4 regions of the Bacillus sp. L381 genome follow, and region 3 is predicted to be linked to each of the others. Evidence: riboswitches for the same ligand, from Rfam matches in the RefSeq annotation. Region 3 holds a riboswitch; each other region holds the start of a gene.
The links. Region 3 has a riboswitch for S-adenosylmethionine ahead of QRX25_RS05815 (methionine biosynthesis PLP-dependent protein). Riboswitches for the same ligand answer to the same signal wherever they lie in the genome.

Region 1 (4,724 bases), 110 kb from region 3:
ATTTGGCGCGCTCCGTGTCAATATTGCCGACAAGCGGCAGAAGCGCCGTCCGTTTGCTCAGTGTAATAACCGGCGAGCTTAACTCTAAAATCATTTCTCTTTGCGCATTCAGCTGCATTTTTGAATTATGCTCGGCGTGATCGACAAACGTGTAAATCGTAAAATCAAATACTTGAACAATTAAATCCTCCCATCTCTTTCTTTCTCCCTCAGCAAACGCAGATTCATGTTCATCGGCAAACGCGTCATAATAACTGATATACAGCCTCCGGTTTCTCATGAATTCACGGACAACGTACTGGACGGGAGTATCGAGATGCTTCTGGTCTTTCGCAAGCTCAATCACCCACTGCTCGAACTTTTCTAAAAATTCTTTTTCCGGCATGATATACATGTTATTAATCTGCCGGTAAAATTCTTTATCCTGCTCCTTCAGTTCTTCTATGATGACGGGATTTGTCAAAGAATAAATCGAATTCGGATCCGAATCTTCCATTGTTTCGATCCAATCTTCCGCAATTTGATCAACCTGTCCTGAAAAATAGTCGTATAATGCTTCACTTATCTTCATACCTCTTCTCCTTTCCCATTTTCCAATTATAGCGTTACCGGGTGAGGAATCAAAATGAAAGTTGTTATACTATCCATTTATTTGAAATTTTTTAGTGCAATAGATTGCGCCTTTTTTATGAAAATGCTTCAAATGACTCTTTCCGTGCGGTATGCTCTGCCATAAAATAGTAGCAACACCCTTGAATCCACTCGCAAGCATAAAAAAGGAGGGCTTTTTTATGAATGGTGAAATGCGGTTGATTCCTTATGTCACGGATGAGCAAATCATGGATGTGAACGAGCTTCCTGAGGGTATTAAAGTGATTAAGGCGCCAGAATTGTGGGCAAAAGGGTTTAAAGGCAAGGATATTAAAATCGCAGTGCTTGACACAGGCTGCGACATTAATCATCCTGATTTGAAAGACCGGATTGTCGGCGGGAAAAACTTCACCGATGATGACGGAGGCAAAGAAGACGCGTTTTCCGATTACAACGGACACGGGACACATGTTTCCGGAACGATTGCCGCCAATGATTCAAATGGCGGAATTTCGGGTGTTGCGCCGGAAGCGAGCCTTTTAATCGTAAAAGTTCTCGGCGGGAAAAACGGCAGCGGAAAATACGAATGGATCATTAACGGCATCAACTACGCCGTTGAACAAAAGGCTGATATCATTTCTATGTCACTCGGCGGGCCGAGTGATGTGCCTGAACTGAAAGAAGCCGTCACAAATGCGGTAAAAAGCGGTGTACTGGTCGTTTGCGCAGCAGGAAACGAAGGCGACGGAGACGAGCGGACAGAGGAACTGTCGTATCCGGCCGCTTACAACGAAGTAATCGCCGTCGGATCAGTCTCAGTCGCGCGAAAATCGTCAGAATTTTCAAACGCCAATAAAGAGATTGACCTCGTGGCTCCCGGCGAAAACATTCTCTCCACCCTTCCCAACCATAAATACGGGAAGCTGACGGGCACTTCAATGGCCGCCCCGCATGTGAGCGGAGCGCTTGCCTTAATAAAAGGGCTTGAACAGGCCTCGTTTCAGCGGACGCTTTCTGAGGCAGAAGTTTACGCCCAGCTTGTGCGGCGGACCCTTCCCTTGGATATCGCCAAAACATTGGCCGGGAACGGATTTCTGTATTTAGACGCGCCTGATGTGCTGATGGAAAAAGCCGAACAGGCACAGCTGCTGTCTTTCTGATATGTTTCTCATATAATGATTAATCAGCTTGTCACATCATCAATTTTTAAAATGTGAGATTTTCTATTGACAGTGATCTGAATAAGCTGATAAGATAACCAACAAATGATGTAACTTTTCAAAAAAATTGAAATATTTTCTCTTATCGAGAGTTGGGCGAGGGATTGGCCTTTTGACCCCAACAGCAACCGACCGTAATTCCATTGTGAAATGGGGCGCGTGATTTTTGCGCCGAGACAATTGTCTCTTAAGGCACGGTGCTAATTCCATCAGACATGATCTGAGAGATAAGAGAGGCTTACATTTTGATGTTAAAGCCTCTTTCTCTCATGAGAAAGAGGCTTTTTTGTTACATCTTACTTAAAGGAGGAGACTTAATGACAACTATTAAAACTTCGAATCTTGGTTTTCCGAGAATCGGCTTGAACAGAGAATGGAAAAAAGCGCTTGAAGCTTATTGGAAAGGAAAAACTGATAAAGAAACGTTTCTAAAAGAGCTTGACGGTTTATTCTTATCAGCTGTCAAAACACAGCTTGACCAAAATATTGATATCGTGCCGGTCTCTGATTTCACCCATTATGACCATGTGCTCGATACAGCCGTCAGCTTTAACTGGATTCCGAAAAGATTCCGCAGCATCACGGATCCCATTGATACATATTTCGCGATTGCCCGCGGTGTAAAAGACGCCGTTTCCAGTGAAATGACGAAATGGTTTAATACCAACTACCACTACATCGTTCCTGAATATGACGAAAGCATTGAATTCCGTCTGACGAGAAACAAACAGCTTGACGACTACCGCCGGATCAAAGAAGAATTCGGAGCGGAAACGAAACCCGTCATTGTCGGTCCGTACACATTTGTCACGCTTGCGAAAGGTTACGAAGAATCAGAAGCGAAAGCGATTCAAAAGCGCCTTGTCCCTCTTTATGTTCAGCTGCTAAAAGAGCTTGAAGCAGAAGGCGTCAAATGGGTTCAGATCGATGAGCCTGCCCTTGTGACAGCTTCTTCTGAAGATGTCCGCTCCGCAAAAGAACTCTATGAATCAATCACAAAAGAGCTTTCAGGGCTGAATGTCCTCTTACAGACATACTTTGATTCGGTTGATGCGTATGAGGAACTCGTTTCTTATCCTGTACAGGGAATCGGGCTTGATTTCGTGCATGACAAAGGCAGAAACCTGGAGCAATTGAAAAAACACGGCTTCCCGAAAGATAAAGTGCTGGCAGCGGGTGTGATTGACGGCCGCAACATTTGGAAAATCGATGCTGAAGAACGCCTTGATGCGACTCTTGATATCCTCAGCCACGCTGACATAGAGGAATTATGGATTCAGCCTTCAAGCAGCCTTCTGCACGTCCCGGTGGCAAAACACCCTGACGAACATCTTGAAAAGGATCTGCTGAACGGCCTGTCATACGCTAAAGAAAAACTGGCGGAACTCGGTGTCTTAAAAGAAGGTCTCCTGTCCGGAAAAGCGGCCGTCAGTGCGCAGATCGAAGAGTCCAAAGCTGCACTTAAAGCTCTGAAAGCTTTCGCAACAGGGGCGAACTCAGCTCAAAAAGAAGAACTGAATCAGCTGACGGAAAAAGATTTCTCCCGTCCTGCAAGCTTTGAGGAACGATTGGCGCTGCAAAATGAATCACTCGGTCTTCCCCTTCTGCCGACGACGACAATCGGAAGCTTCCCTCAATCTGCTGAAGTGCGGAGCGCACGCCAAAAATGGCGGAAAAAAGATTGGACGGACGAACAATACCAAGCCTTTATTAATGCGGAAACGAAGCGCTGGGTTGACATTCAGGAGGAAATCGGGTTAGACGTGCTCGTTCACGGAGAATTTGAACGGACGGACATGGTCGAATACTTCGGTGAAAAACTGGCCGGATTCGCCTTTACGAAATATGCATGGGTGCAGTCTTACGGTTCACGCTGCGTACGTCCGCCTGTCATTTTCGGAGATGTCGAATTTATCGAACCGATGACGGTAAAAGATACGCTCTACGCCCAATCGCTGACGGAAAAGCATATGAAAGGCATGCTGACTGGACCTGTCACCATTTTAAACTGGTCATTCCCGCGCGTGGATATTTCAAGAAAAGAAATCGCCTTCCAGATCGGGCTTGCCCTCAGAAAAGAAGTAAAAGCGCTTGAAGATGCAGGTATTCAGATTATCCAAGTCGATGAACCGGCGCTCCGCGAAGGGCTGCCGTTAAAAACGCAGGATTGGGATGAATATTTAACTTGGGCCGCAGAAGCATTCCGATTAACGACGTCTTCTGTGAAAAATGAGACGCAGATTCATACGCATATGTGTTACAGCAACTTTGAAGATATCGTAGATACGATCAATGACCTTGACGCGGACGTCATTACAATCGAACACAGCAGAAGCCACGGAGGATTTTTAGAGTATCTGAAAGAACATCCTTACGTAAAAGGCCTCGGACTCGGTGTATACGACATTCACAGCCCGCGTGTGCCGGCTACTGAAGAAATCTATCAAATTATCGATGACGCGCTTGAAGTGTGTCCGACAGACCGCTTCTGGGTAAACCCGGACTGCGGACTGAAAACAAGACAGCAGGAAGAAACCGTTGCAGCATTAAAAAATATGGTCGACGCTGCGAAACAGGCACGGAAAAAACAAGCTCAGCTTGTATAATAAAAAAAACAGCCATCCCTTATTTGAGCGGATGGCTGTTTTTTTCTGGGCCCGTTACTTATTTTTCAGCGCCTCTGCAAGGTCATACAGTGAATCATGCTGCTTAATTTGATAGCCCCGCCCTTCTTTCTGCAAATACCCTTTTTGGCAGAATTGCGTCAGTACATGTAAAAGATGACGGTAAGATACACCTAAATAATCACAAACCGTTATGTGCTTCTCTTTATAAAATCCTTCAAAAGCCGTTTGCAAAATAAAATCAGCAAGCCGGTTTTCAAGCGGGAACGCCAGACTTTGTGAATACTTT
Region 2 (4,724 bases), 1.6 Mb from region 3:
GATGATTCAGCTCTTCCGGCACCAGTCTTTTTTCGACATTGATGCTGTGCCAGATCATGAAGATCAGCACGGTCCAGATTTTGCGGCTGTTATCCGCTCTGTCGGCACAATGATCTTCAAGAAGCTGAAGGACATAATCCTTTTCAATATAAGCGTCTGTTTCACTTTCATGGATGATGTTGCGCACCCATTCGTTCATTTCATTTTTCAGCCAGTGGCGGATCGGCACAGGGAAGCCGAGTTTTTTGCGGTTAAGCACATGATCAGGCACTACCCCTTCAGCGGCTTTACGCAGGAGGTATTTCGTCGTGCCGTTTTTCGTTTTCAGTTCATCCGGAATTTTAGAGGCCACGTCAAACACGACTTTATCAAGGAACGGCACGCGCAGCTCCAATGAGTTGGCCATCGTCATTTTGTCAGCCTTTAACAGAATGTCGCCGCGCATCCACGTATGAATGTCGACATACTGCATTTTATTAATGTCACTGTATGAACGGCTTTCCGTAAAGTACGGCTTCGTGACATCACGGTATGAAAGCTCTGAATTGTAATGTTTAAGCAGCTGTTTTTTCACAGGCTCTTCAAAAATCTTCGCATTTCCGATATAGCGCTCCTCAAGCGGTGTGCAGCCGCGGACTAAGAGGCTTTTCCCTCTCATTCCTTCAGGCATGACGGATGCCACATGAAGAAGCATTTTTTTCAGTCCGGACGGAATGCGTTCAAACGGTTTAAGCGACAGCGGTTCGCGGTAAATATTGTACCCGCCGAACAGCTCGTCCGCGCCTTCCCCGGATAACGCGACCGTTACATGTTTTTTCGCTTCTTTCGCGACAAAGTACAAAGGAATCGCCGCCGGATCTGCAAGCGGGTCATCAAAGTGCCAGACGATTTTCGGAAGCTCGTTCATATACTCCTCAGGAGAAATGACTTTGCTGATATTTTCAATCCCGAGCGCGGCAGCTGTTTCCTTCGCTACATCAACTTCACTGAAGCCCTGCTGCTCAAAGCCGACAGAAAATGTTTTAAGGTTCGGGTGAAATTCTTTCGCAACTGAGACGATAAAAGAAGAGTCAATACCGCCGGATAGGAACGAGCCGACGGGAACGTCACTTCTCATGTGGACTTTGACAGAGTCAAAGATTGCGTCTCTGACTTCTTTCACCAATTTATCTTCATCAGACTGAACGGGCTTAAAGTTCGCTTTGAAATACGTTTTAAACGCGATATCGCCTTCCGGGCGGATCGTAAACTGGCTGCCCGGCTCGACTTTTTTCACTTCAGCGTCAAGCGTGCTCGGTTCAGGAACGAATTGGAAAGACATATATTGCTGTAAAGAAGCTGTATCAAGATCAATACCGTTTTGAGCGGCCATTAAACTTTTTCTTTCAGATGCAAAATACACTTTGTCCCCGATAGTTGTGTAATACAGCGGTTTAATTCCGAACGGGTCTCTCGCGCCGTACATGACGCGGTCAGCTTTGTTCCAGATTAAAAACGCGAACATTCCGCGAAGCTTTGAAGCGGCTTCTTCTTTATAATGGCGGTATGTCGCAAGGAGCACCTCGGTATCGGAATCTGTATTGAACTTGTAGCCTTTCGCTTCAAGCTCTTCTCTCAATTCAATGTAGTTATAGATTTCGCCGTTAAAAATGATCCAATATTTTTCGTCTTCATATGATAAAGGCTGTCCGCCGTTTTCTACGTCAATAATACTGAGCCGTCTGAAGCCGAAACCGACGTGCTCGTCATGATAATACCCATCGCTGTCAGGACCGCGGTGAACGATCATTTGGTTCATTTGTTTGATTAGCTCTTCTTGATCTGCGGTTTGAGTTAATGGATGCTTATTAAAAACACCGACAAATCCACACATAGTATAGCCTCCATAAGTGTAATTTTCTAATTGGACCCCCTTTTTATAGACGCTTTGTTACGCCATTGGTTTCACGCTATGTAAAAAATCAGCATGGCAGCATCTGCAAAAAGGGAAAGCCGCTTAAGTAAGCGGCTATAAAATTATTCTCCTAGTGCTTCTTTGCGAAGCGTATCCGCCTTGTCAGTACGCTCCCAAGGAAGATCCACATCATGGCGTCCGAAGTGGCCGTAAGCAGCAGTCTGCTTATAGATCGGGCGGCGCAAATCAAGCATTTTAATAATGCCGGCAGGTCTCAGGTCGAAGTTATTCCGTACGACTTCGATCAGTTTCTCTTCAGAAGCTTTTCCTGTATCAAACGTATTGATGGAAATAGAAACAGGCTGTGCCACGCCGATTGCGTATGCAAGCTGCACTTCACAAGAATCAGCAAGGCCTGCTGCCACGATGTTTTTCGCTACGTATCTCGCAGCGTATGCCGCAGAACGGTCTACCTTCGTCGCGTCCTTACCGGAGAACGCGCCGCCGCCGTGGCGTGCATATCCGCCGTATGTGTCAACGATGATTTTACGGCCGGTAAGACCCGCATCACCTTGCGGACCGCCGATTACGAAACGTCCCGTAGGGTTGATGAAGTATTTTGTTTCTTCATCAATCAGTTCCTCAGGCACGACAGGGTTAATGACATGCTCTTTCAGATTGCGCTGAATCTGCTCAAGCGTAATTTCCGGATGGTGCTGAGTTGAGATGACGATCGCATCGATGCGGACAGGTTTGTTGTTTTCATCATATTCAACGGTAACTTGCGTTTTTCCGTCAGGGCGAAGGTACGGAAGAATATCTTCTTTGCGGACTTCGCTCAGACGGCGGGCTAATTTATGCGCCAGTGAGATCGGAAGCGGCATAAGCTCTTTCGTTTCGTTACACGCATAACCGAACATCAGACCTTGGTCCCCCGCTCCGATCGCTTCGATTTCAGCATCGCTCATTGTGCCTTCACGAGCTTCAAGAGCCTGATCGACACCCATTGCGATATCCGCAGACTGTTCATCAATTGATGTTAAAACAGCGCAAGTCTCCGCATCAAATCCGTATTTGGCACGTGTGTAGCCGATTTCTTTAATCGTTTCACGGACTGTTTTCGGAATGTCAACGTATGTTGATGTTGTAATCTCTCCGCTTACCAGCACAAGGCCTGTCGTTACAGACGTTTCGCAGGCTACGCGCGCGTTCGGGTCATTTTTTAAAATCTCATCTAAGATACTGTCAGAAATTTGGTCACAGATTTTATCCGGATGACCCTCGGTAACAGATTCAGATGTAAATAGTCGACGGTTTTTACTCATTCACTTTTCCTCCTGAAAAAAGATCTTTTGCAAGACCTTTTCATATGATACGGAACTCGCTCCCTCTTAATACAATGTCATACTATATCAGAGAATGTTAATTGGCATATTTTATGAAATAAAAAAACCTTTTCCACTCGAGGAAAGGGTTTGGTCTGTGTGCCTTTCACTCTTATCGCTCAAGGAAATATTAAACCTTGCATCAGGTTAGCACCTTGGTTTCCCACAGTGTTTTCACCTGCTTTTTTACAGAGAAACCGGTTGCTGGGCTTCATCGGGCCTGTCCCTCCGCCAGCTCGGGATAAGAGTATCCGCTCAATGAAATATCTTAACGTAAAAGGGCGGAAAGTGTCAATATGAATTAAAGCGATTACGCGCCTTTATTTCAGGAAGCAATGGAAAAAACACAAACAAAAAACAACAAATAGTATAGACTATTTTTAGATATATGTTATACTAATTCCACATTCAGCGAAATACAAATAAACCGGCAAAGGAAGGTTTTTATGAAATTAGTTGATTTAACCGCAGATCTTCAAGCGTTACTTGCAAGTCCGAATGTGCATCATAATTTATCGGCTCCAAAACTTACCGAAAAAGTGATCAGCCGAAATGAAGGAACGCTGACATCAACAGGCGCCGTACGCGCCACTACCGGAGCATATACGGGCCGATCACCTAAAGATAAATTTATCGTCCGCGAAAAAAGCACAGAAAATCAAATTGATTGGGGCGCGGTGAACCAGCCTATTTCTGAAGAAGCGTTTGAAAAGCTGTACGCCAAAGTCGTCAGCTACTTAAAACAGAGAGATGAACTGTTTGTTTTTGAAGGATTCGCAGGCGCAGATGAAAAATACAGACTGCCGATTACAGTCGTAAATGAATTTGCGTGGCATAATTTATTCGCGCGCCAGCTGTTTATCAGACCGGAGACGAATGAAAGAGATCCGCAAGCACAGCCGTTTACCATTCTTTCAGCTCCGCATTTTAAAGCTGATCCGCAAACGGACGGCACGCATTCCGAAACGTTTATCATTGTGTCCTTCGAAAAGCGCGTCATTTTAATCGGCGGTACCGAGTACGCCGGAGAAATGAAAAAATCAATATTCTCGATTATGAACTTTTTGCTCCCGCAGCAGGATATTCTGCCGATGCACTGCTCAGCCAACGTCGGTGAAAAAGGCGATGTCGCCCTGTTTTTCGGTCTTTCCGGCACAGGGAAAACGACGCTTTCAGCCGATGCGGACCGGAAACTGATCGGCGATGACGAGCACGGCTGGTCTGATTCCGGCGTTTTTAACATTGAAGGCGGATGTTACGCTAAATGTATCAATCTGAGCGAAGAAAAAGAACCGCAGATTTTTCATGCGATCCGCTTCGGGTCTGTTCTTGAGAATGTTGTGCTTGATGAGAAAACGGGTGAGGCTGATTACGACAATTCCTTCTACACGGAAAATACAAGAGCCGCATACCCGATTGAGATGATCGGCAATATCGTGCAGCCG
Region 3 (4,724 bases):
TTCGTAAAACGGAACCGCCTGTGTTTGCGCATGTAAGATAAAGCTGTCGGCGCCCTTAGCTGCCGCCGCTTTTTCAAGCGCCTGCATAATGATGGCGCCGACACCGAGAGAGCGGTGGCTTTTCATCACGCAGATGCGCTCTAATTTTCCATGCCCGTCTTTCAAGCGCCATCTGCCGGCTCCGACCGGCTGGCCGCCGTCATAAATGACAATATGCTCTGACGTGTCTTCGAATTGATCAATCTCTTCTTCTTCCGGAACGTGCTGCTCTTTAACAAAGACCTCTTTTCTGACGAAAAAAGCGTCGTTCAGCTGTTTTTCAGTTTTTGCAATGATGGCTTCCAAACAGTTATTCTCCTCCGCCTAATAAAAATGTTTCGTACACAGTCCATGAGCCGTTATCCAGCTGATAGAGCAAGTGAAAACGGTCGATGACTTCTTCGTGGGAAATGTCCAGCATTTTCAGCTGCCCGAGTACGTCGGAATGTTCATCTGACGACAGCTTCTGGCCGACTGTGACATGCGGAACGAAGCTGTATTCCGGCTCTCCGGATAATGCTCCTGAGTAGCATTTCTCACTCAGCGTTTTTAATTCCTCCGTCGGCTCCGCTTTCATGTATATCACATTATTTACAGGAGAAAACGAGCTGTATTTTGTGATCTTCAGAACGAGCGGGTGCGACTCTTTTGCCGTCTGTCTCAGCTGTGATACGACCTGCTCGATTTCCTGTTCTGTCGCTTCAAACGGATCTCTTACCGTCAGGTGCGGCGGTATGAGCGCGTAGCTCGGGTCGTAGCGTTTTCGGTACGAATTTGCGAGATCCTGTAATTTTTTTGATGGAAATAAAACAATACCGTATTTCATGAAAGTTCCCTCCTTAAATGAATGGTTACAGCATTTTCTTCAGCGCCGGCGTTATGAGCGGCTGCCAGTAGGTCCACTTATGATCCCCGTCGAAGGTTTCATACGTGTATTCAGACTGTTTGCTTTCCAGCAGCTGTTTGAGCTCTTCGTTCGGCGCGGTGAAATCAAGAATCTGGCCGTCCGTTGTGTGAACGTCGGTTTCTTTTTCTCCGATTTGATGATAAACGGAAATCTGTTTGAGATCCTCCGACTCCCGGACGGCATCCAGGACGTGCCCGTCAACATACGGAGACTGCATGATGACGTTTCCGAACATGTTTGGATAGTCAATCGCCGTCATGAGCGAAACGGTTCCGCCGAGGGAATCCCCGATCATTGTGCGGCCGTATCCGACTTGATAAGTCGGGTATTCTTTGTCGATAAAAGGAACGAGCTCATTTGCGATAAACCGTTTATATGAGGCGAACTTAGAGCCTTCGGGATGGTATGTGTCTCTTCGCTCCCGCACATTTTTATAGGGGACGCCGATAATGATGCAGCGGTCAATTTCCCCCTTTGACATGAGCTCTTCCGCCTGCCGCCCGATTTTCCCTAATCTGAAGTAATCATGGCCGTCCTGGGCGATGACCGTATGATATTTATACAGGGGGGAGTAGGTGTTTGGCAGGTAGACCAAAACGGTCATTTCTTCTTCAAGCTCATGGGAGAAAAGTTTTTTCTCATGAATGATTCCGGTTTTCGGTGCCACTTAGCATTCCTCCAGGCCGCTTCTTGTCTTAATGGTTTTTCCCTATTGTACCATGAATTATTAGAAATTTCTTTCTTCAGATGCACTTCTTGAGAGAGTTCAGAAAATTAAAAAGTTGTTGAAATTCATTTTATAGTGCGTTAATATAGAACAATCAGAAAATACAAAACAATATTCTTATCACGAGAGGTGGAGGGACTGGCCCTTTGAAACCTCAGCAACCGGTTTGCTTTGCCGCAGGAAGGCAAAGTGCCAAGGTGCTAAATCCAGCAAGCGATTCACATGCTTGGAAGATAAGAGGAAGAGAAAAGCTCCTTCTTCTTATGAAGAGGGAGCTTTTTTATTTTTGAAAAAGGATGGTGCCTGCTGATGACGCAGCATGTTGAAACAAAATTAGCCCAAATCGGAAATAGAAGCGAAGAAGCAACGGGAACGGTCAGTCCGCCGATTTATCTGTCCACCGCTTACCGCCATAGAGGAATAGGAGAATCTACAGGCTTTGATTACGTGCGCACGAAAAACCCGACTCGCCAGCTCGTTGAAGACGCCATCGCCGTGTTGGAAAACGGTGCGCGAGGCTTTGCTTTCAGCTCGGGAATGGCAGCCATTCAAACCATTATGGCTTTATTTAAAAGCGGGGATGAATTGATTGTATCCTCCGATTTATACGGAGGCACTTACCGTTTATTTGAAAATGAGTGGAGAAAATACGGCTTAAGCTTTATTTATGATGATTTCAGTGATGAAGACTGTTTACGCTCCAAAATAACGGAAAACACGAAAGCGGTATTTGTTGAAACGCCGACAAATCCGTTAATGCAGGAGGCGGACATAGAAAAAATCGCCCGCATTACGAAAGAAGCCGGCCTGCTTTTGATTGTGGATAATACGTTTTACACCCCGGTGATCCAGCGTCCGCTTGAACTGGGAGCCGACATCGTCATTCACAGCGCCACAAAATATTTAGCCGGGCACAATGATCTCCTTGCCGGTCTGGCTGTCGTAAAGGATGAAGAGCTCGGCGACGTCATATTTAATCACCAAAATGCGATCGGTGCCGTTCTCCCGCCGTTCGATTCGTGGCTTTTAATGAGAGGGATGAAAACACTCGGACTCAGAATGCGCCGTCATGAAGAAAACGCCCGTGAACTTGCAGAATTTTTAGAAAAAGAAGAGGAAATCACCGATGTGTTATATCCCGGAAAAGGCGGAATGCTGTCTTTCCGGCTGCAAAAAGAGGAATGGGTCAATCCGTTTTTAAAGGCGCTTAAAACGATCTGTTTTGCAGAAAGTCTCGGAGGGGTGGAAAGCTTTATTACATACCCCGCGACACAGACGCACATGGACATTCCGGAAGATATCCGCATCGCAAACGGCGTCTGCAACCGTCTGCTGAGATTTTCAGTGGGAATTGAACATGCAGAAGATTTGAAGCGGGATGTAAAGCAGGCATTACAGCAAGTAAAAGAGGGGGCCGTGTCGTATGAGTAATCACAATTGGACGCTGGAAACCCAGCTTGTGCACAACCCATTTAAAACAGACGCAGCCACCGGAGCTGTCAGCGTGCCGATCCAGCATGCCTCCACATTCCATCAGTCATCATTTGAGGAATTCGGGACATATGATTACAGCCGCTCCGGCACACCGACAAGAACAGCGCTTGAAGAAACAATTGCGGGGCTTGAAGGCGGAACGAGAGGTTTTGCTTTCAGCTCCGGAATGGCGGCAATTTCGACGGCATTTCTGCTCTTATCCCAAGGCGACCATGTGCTCGTCACGGAGGATGTGTACGGCGGAACATTCCGTATGGTGACTGAGGTGCTGTCCCGCTTCGGAATCGAACACACCTTTGTCGATATGACGGACACAGAAGCGGTCGCCTGCGCCATCCGGCCGAATACGAAAGCCATCTATATGGAAACACCGTCAAACCCGACGCTCGGCATAACGGATATTAAGGCCGTCGTCAAACTGGCAAAGGATCACGGCTGTCTGACATATCTTGACAATACTTTTATGACGCCTGCACTGCAGCGTCCGCTTGACCTCGGCGTAGACATCGTGCTTCACAGCGCGACGAAATTTTTAAGCGGGCACAGTGACGTCCTGTCAGGGCTTGCCGCCGTAAAGGATGAAGAGCTCGGCAATCAGCTGTATAAGCTGCAAAATTCGTTTGGAGCGGTACTTGGCGTCCAGGACTGCTGGCTCGTATTGAGAGGATTAAAAACATTACAGGTCAGACTGGAAAAAGCGAGCCGGACGGCTGAACGGCTGGCTGCCTACTTTCACGGGCATCCCGCCGTCAAAAACGTTTACTATCCGGGGCTTGCCGGACACCCGGGAGCCGACACTCATAAACGACAAGCGAGCGGAGCGGGCGCCGTCCTGTCCTTTGAACTGGAAAGCAAAGAAGCCGTCAAAAAGCTGGTCGAAAACGTATCGCTTCCGGTGTTCGCAGTCAGCCTCGGCGCCGTCGAATCCATTCTCTCATACCCTGCTGCCATGTCGCACGCCGCCATGCCGAAAGCAGAGAGGGAGAAACGCGGCATCACAGACGGGCTCCTGCGCCTGAGCGTCGGAGTCGAAAACGCCGAAGATTTGGAACGCGACTTCGAACAAGCGCTGAAAAAAATCGCCCCCGCCGGAGTGAGATCATAAACGAAAAGGGCGCCGCCAAATTTGTGCGGCGCTCTTTTTTATTTTTGATAAAAAAAGTGTTGACGAACGGATAACCAGGATATATAATTATAAATGTCAGAGAGACAACAACATACCCAGCAACACATACATATCATGATTCCGTAGCTCAGCTGGGAGAGCGCTACCTTGACAGGGTAGAGGTCGCTGGTTCGAGCCCAGTCGGAATCATAGCCGAAACCCTTGCGTAGCAAGGGTTTTTTACTTTGCTTATTTATTGATTTTGTCATCATTCATCGAGTTGGGGACGAAATTATTTTTTTGTGCTGTTTTTGAAGTGCATTTGCTGTATACTGCAAGGTTCTTTCAGCCTGACTGCTGATGGATCTATGGACCGAAGATAGTCTAACCTATTGAAAACATAGATAAAGCCCTTCTCATAAGAGAAGGACTTTCTTTTATCTAGAGAGTTT
Region 4 (4,724 bases), 750 kb from region 3:
ATATAGGAAGAGATCCGTCTGATCCGATTCCGGTTCAATAACCTTTGTGCGGCTCGAAAGCTCTTCTTTCACACCGAGAGCCTCGTTGCAAATCACCGCCGCCCCCATTACGGATGCCTGACTGAAGCCTTCTCTCTTATAAATCTTCTTTTGCAGAAGGTTAGCAAGAAACTGTGTTAATGCATCACTTTGGAAACCGCCGCCGCACACCTTCACATCATTTTGTGAAAAGGAAGTTACCTCTGTTAACGCCTCATAGTTCCATTTGATTGAAAAAGCAATTTCCAGCAGTGCGGCTTTGACAAAATGCGCTCTGCTTAAATTATGGGACAGCGGGGCATCAAAAATAAATCCGCCTTTTGCAAGTGCGTTTTTCTCAGGCGATAAATAGGAGCCTAACGCAGAAACACAGGCATGATCATATTTCGGCAGCTTTGCGATTTCCTGTTCCATGACGCCGTAGGATTCATTCGGATAAAAAATGGATTTTAATTTTTGATAATTGAGCCCGGTTACACCCGGATTTGTTTCTAGAAGCCATTGACCTTCTTCTGTGTGGCAATTCAGCCATGCTTTCTCTAAACTTTCAGTTCCGGCCTCCGCCGTTATCTTTGTAATCGGCGTTGTCGTGCCGGATATGATGACGATATCCCCCGGCTTTGCACCCGCACTTTTGATGGCAAGCTGTGTGTCTCCTCCGCCTGCAATCACAGGCACTCTTTCCGGAAGGCCGAGAACCTCCGCTTTCTTAAACGTTAACATTCCGACAACCGTCCCAGAGCGGACGAGTGAAGGAAGAATGGAAGAAGGAACACCGAAGATATTGCATAATTTTTCGGACCACGCTTTTTTCCTTACGTCAAACAGCAGCGTCTCGGCAGCCTGTGACGGTTCATAGCTCAAAATTCCGCTCAGCTCAAATGTCACCCAGTCACTGATGCTTGTGATATACGCCACTTCTTTCCATAATGACGGCTGTCTTTCTTTTAATCCCACAAGTTTCATTGCGGAAAATAGAGCGCTCGGGAGACGTCCGGTTTGCTGATGCACTTCATCTTTTAATTCAATTCCGCTTTCCCATTCGCGCCCTCTGTTATCAATATTGGGCAGACCGAGAAATGCTTTTTTATCTTTATTGATCAGAACAACTCCCTGCCTCTGGCTTGTTGAGGTAATTCCGATTAATGTAATATGAGGGCTTTTGGCAATAACCGTCCTTGCCATCGCGCTGATTTTCGTCCATATTCTTTCCGGCGAGAAATAGCGGCCGTCTGGATAAAGCGGCTCCGTCACATATTCAATGTCTTCCCTTTCTAGTGCGGTCACTTCGCCGCCGGCAGTCACAACCGCGACTCGTGCATTCCCCGTCCCGATATCAAATACAAGGTAGCCTTTTTGTCCGGCCATTACAGATTCCTCCTTTTGCTATCCCTTTGTTACAAGTTCTCTTTTGTTATAAAGTTCACGTATTGAGCAGGTTTGATCTTTTTTCCATTTGAAAAGCGCATCATTTAAAATTCTCACATGATGATCCTCCACTTCAAATGTTGCTCCCGCTAAATGGGGAGTCGCTAACACATTCGGCAAAGAGATCAATTCATAATCAGAAGATTCAGGCGGTTCGTGATAAAATACATCAAGGATCGCTCCTTTAATCCGCCGTTCTTTCAACACCCGCAACAGCTCTTCCCTGTCTGTTACCGCCGCTCTTGACGTATTGACAAAAACAGCTTCTTGTTTCATCAACTGAAAGTGCTTGGCGCCGATAAGGCCGATGGTTTCTTCTGTGCGCGGCAAGTGAACGGAAACAATATCACTTTCAGAAAATACCCGTTCCATCGTCGTTTTTTCATACTCCCGGTTTTCATGATTGACAAATGGGTCGTAGTACAGCACCTTACAGTCAAAGGCGGCCAATAGCCGGGCGATTCTCTGTCCAACAGCTCCGAAACCAATAAGGCCGACTGTTTTTCCCGTCAGCTCATATCCTCTGAATTTGACGTAAGCCTGCAAATAATCACCATTCCATTTCCCATCCTTCAGCCACTGATGAGAAGAATACGTATGACGCAAAAATGAAATCACATTTCCGATAAACAGTTCAGCAACGGCCTGGGCATTTCGGGCCGGTGTAAAGAAAACAGGAATCTTTCTTTTATTCGCCGCCTCAATATCCACATTAGACGGCATCCCTCTGCAGACGCCGATAAAAGCGGAATCCGGCAATATGTCAATGACACGCTCAGATACCTCATCAAGTTCAGTAATAAGCCCCGCCGCATTTGTCTCTTGGATCATCCGGATTAATTCGTCTTCCCGATAAGCCCGGCCGTGCTTCTTCCACGGCCTGTGCACAGTCCGGCCGAACAGCTCTGTCAGCTCCTTCAGCCCCTCATCGTGATATGGTGCGGTAATTAAAACCGTCATGGTGCAAAACATCCTTTTCACATAAATTTTTCCACAAAAAAATCTCTTTCCCCGAAGAAGGAAAGAGATTCATATACCGTCTTTATCCGCTTGAAGCGCACAAATATGTATAGATCATTCTTTCCTATCTTTCAAGCGTACGCTTGCTGGAATTGGCACAATAAATGTTGCCGAGGTTTCATAGGGCCAGTCCCTCCACCTCTCTTGATAGAAAATAAAATGATGAAATTGTCAGGCTGTTTAAAAGAATAAACCCATCATAGAAAAGTCTTTCTTGGATGTCAACACTTTTTTCTGAATTGACGTTCGATTTCGAAATGTTATAATGCTTACAATATAAAAAAAGAGGAGAAATGGGCTATGAATTCTGCAGCAGAACAGCCAAACGGGGTCTTTAAGTCGGTGTGCTCACTGGACTGTCCCGATCAATGCGGTTTGCTTGTGACAAAAAAAGACGGAAAAATCGTAAAAATTCAGGGAGACCCCGATCACCCGGTCACATCAGGGAACATATGCAACAAAGTCAGACACATGGCTGAGCGCATTTATGATGAGAAGCGTTTAACAGCTCCGTTAAAACGGATCGGTGAAAAAGGCGAAGCCAAGTTTGCGCCTATTTCTTGGGAGGAAGCGATCAATACGATCAGTGCGCGCTGGAAAGAGCTGATTGCCGAAGAAGGAGCAGAAAGCATTCTTCCGTACAGCTTTTACGGCAATATGGGAAAACTGGCGGCAGAGGGAATGGACCGCCGTTTTTTCCATCGTCTCGGGGCGAGTCATCTTGAACGTACGATCTGCAGCAAAGCCGGATCTGAAGGCTATAACTATACAATGGGAGAAGGCGCGGGTACTGATCCTGAGGAGACCATCCATGCAAAACTTTTTATTTTTTGGGGAATCAATGCTGTCAGCACAAATATGCACCAAGTTATGATTGCTCAAAAAGCCCGGAAAAAAGGAGCTAAAATTGTCGTTATCGATGTACATAAGAATCAAACCGGCCGGCTTGCCGATTGGTTTATTCCCATTCGTCCCGGCACAGATGCCGCACTCGCTCTCGGTATCATGTATGTCTTATTCGATGAGAACCTTCACGATGAAGCATTTCTCACAGAATACACTGAAGGCAGCGAAGAATTAAAAGCGCATGTCAAACAGTATGATCCGGAAACGGTTTCTGTTATTACAGGCGTTAAAGCCGACGATATCAGACGTCTTGCGAGAATGTACGGTGAAACCTCCCCTTCCCTTATCAGGATCGGAAACGGCATTCAGCATCATGACAATGGCGGAATGATCGTCCGCACCGTTGCCTGTCTTCCGGCTGTAACAGGACAGTGGCTCAACACCGGGGGAGGCGCAATCAAACATAACAGCGCGGTATTAAACTATAACAGACAGGCGCTACAGCGTCCTGATCTGCTATACGGCAGAAAGCCAAGATCATTTAATATGAACAGGCTCGGAAGCGTTCTTTTAGAAACAAATCCGCCCGTGCGCTCCCTGTTTATATACGGCACCAATCCCGCAGTGGTTGCGCCGGAAGCGAATAAAGTCAGAAAAGGCCTGCTGCGGGAGGATTTATTTACAGTCGTTCATGACTTATTTTTAACGGAAACCGCCAAATATGCGGATATTGTGCTCCCTGCTGCATCTGCTTTTGAGACCACGGATTTTTACACGTCTTACTGGCATCATTTTATTCAGCTGCAAAAACCGGTGATCGAACCGTATGGAGACAGCAAATCGAATACAGAAGTGTTCCGTTTGCTTGCCGGGGCGATGGGTTTTACCGAGCAGGAGCTTCAGGATTCTGATGAAGAATTAATCAAACAGGCGCTGGACTGTCCCGACAACCCGTATATCGAGGATATTGATTACGATTCGCTCTCACGCCATTCCTTTATGAGAGCCAAACGGAAAAAACCGCTTTTACCGGGCAAGCTCAAGACACCAAGCGGAAAGATTGAATTATATTCTGAAAAGATGAAACAGGAAGGTTATCCGGCGCTGCCGACGCACATTCCTCTGAAGAGCGATGACGATTTTCCGTTTCTATTTGTTCCGGGACCGAATCATAATTTCTTAAATTCAACATTTTCGAATAATGAAAAACACGTAAAACTGGAAAGGGCGCCAAAACTTTTTATTCATACAGAAGATGCTGCCCGCCTAAACATAGAAGACGGAGAAACCGTCAGGGTTTGGAATCACCGCGGTGAATGTGAATTGACAGCTTCAGTCGGCGAACAGGTCCTTCCCGGCGTTGCAGTCAGCCAAGGTCTTTGGGCCGACAT

Region 1: another riboswitch for S-adenosylmethionine. It lies ahead of metE (5-methyltetrahydropteroyltriglutamate--homocysteine S-methyltransferase); the one in region 3 lies ahead of QRX25_RS05815 (methionine biosynthesis PLP-dependent protein).
Region 2: another riboswitch for S-adenosylmethionine. It lies ahead of metK (methionine adenosyltransferase); the one in region 3 lies ahead of QRX25_RS05815 (methionine biosynthesis PLP-dependent protein).
Region 4: another riboswitch for S-adenosylmethionine. It lies ahead of QRX25_RS09240 (2-hydroxyacid dehydrogenase); the one in region 3 lies ahead of QRX25_RS05815 (methionine biosynthesis PLP-dependent protein).

Annotation. Positions count from the first base shown of each region.
Region 1 covers NZ_CP127224.1:1,262,058-1,266,781, reverse strand. The annotation lists gene QRX25_RS06460 (STAS domain-containing protein) at 1-571, opposite strand, end outside; gene isp (serine protease Isp) at 792-1,751, shown strand; SAM riboswitch class I at 1,891-2,045, shown strand; gene metE (5-methyltetrahydropteroyltriglutamate--homocysteine S-methyltransferase) at 2,129-4,417, shown strand; gene yeiL (transcriptional regulator YeiL) at 4,472-4,724, opposite strand, start outside.
Region 2 covers NZ_CP127224.1:2,792,873-2,797,596, forward strand. The annotation lists gene asnB (asparagine synthase (glutamine-hydrolyzing)) at 1-1,873, opposite strand, end outside; gene metK (methionine adenosyltransferase) at 2,017-3,219, opposite strand; SAM riboswitch class I at 3,389-3,527, opposite strand; gene pckA (phosphoenolpyruvate carboxykinase (ATP)) at 3,726-4,724, shown strand, end outside.
Region 3 covers NZ_CP127224.1:1,155,443-1,160,166, forward strand. The annotation lists gene QRX25_RS05800 (GNAT family N-acetyltransferase) at 1-345, opposite strand, end outside; gene QRX25_RS05805 (YjcG family protein) at 350-865, opposite strand; gene QRX25_RS05810 (esterase family protein) at 891-1,613, opposite strand; SAM riboswitch class I at 1,788-1,913, shown strand; gene QRX25_RS05815 (methionine biosynthesis PLP-dependent protein) at 1,983-3,104, shown strand; gene metC (cystathionine beta-lyase) at 3,097-4,272, shown strand; tRNA gene QRX25_RS05825 (tRNA-Val) at 4,410-4,482, shown strand; gene QRX25_RS05830 (contact-dependent growth inhibition system immunity protein) at 4,714-4,724, opposite strand, start outside.
Region 4 covers NZ_CP127224.1:1,904,462-1,909,185, forward strand. The annotation lists gene QRX25_RS09235 (FGGY-family carbohydrate kinase) at 1-1,407, opposite strand, end outside; gene QRX25_RS09240 (2-hydroxyacid dehydrogenase) at 1,426-2,427, opposite strand; SAM riboswitch class I at 2,549-2,641, opposite strand; gene QRX25_RS09245 (molybdopterin oxidoreductase family protein) at 2,788-4,724, shown strand, end outside.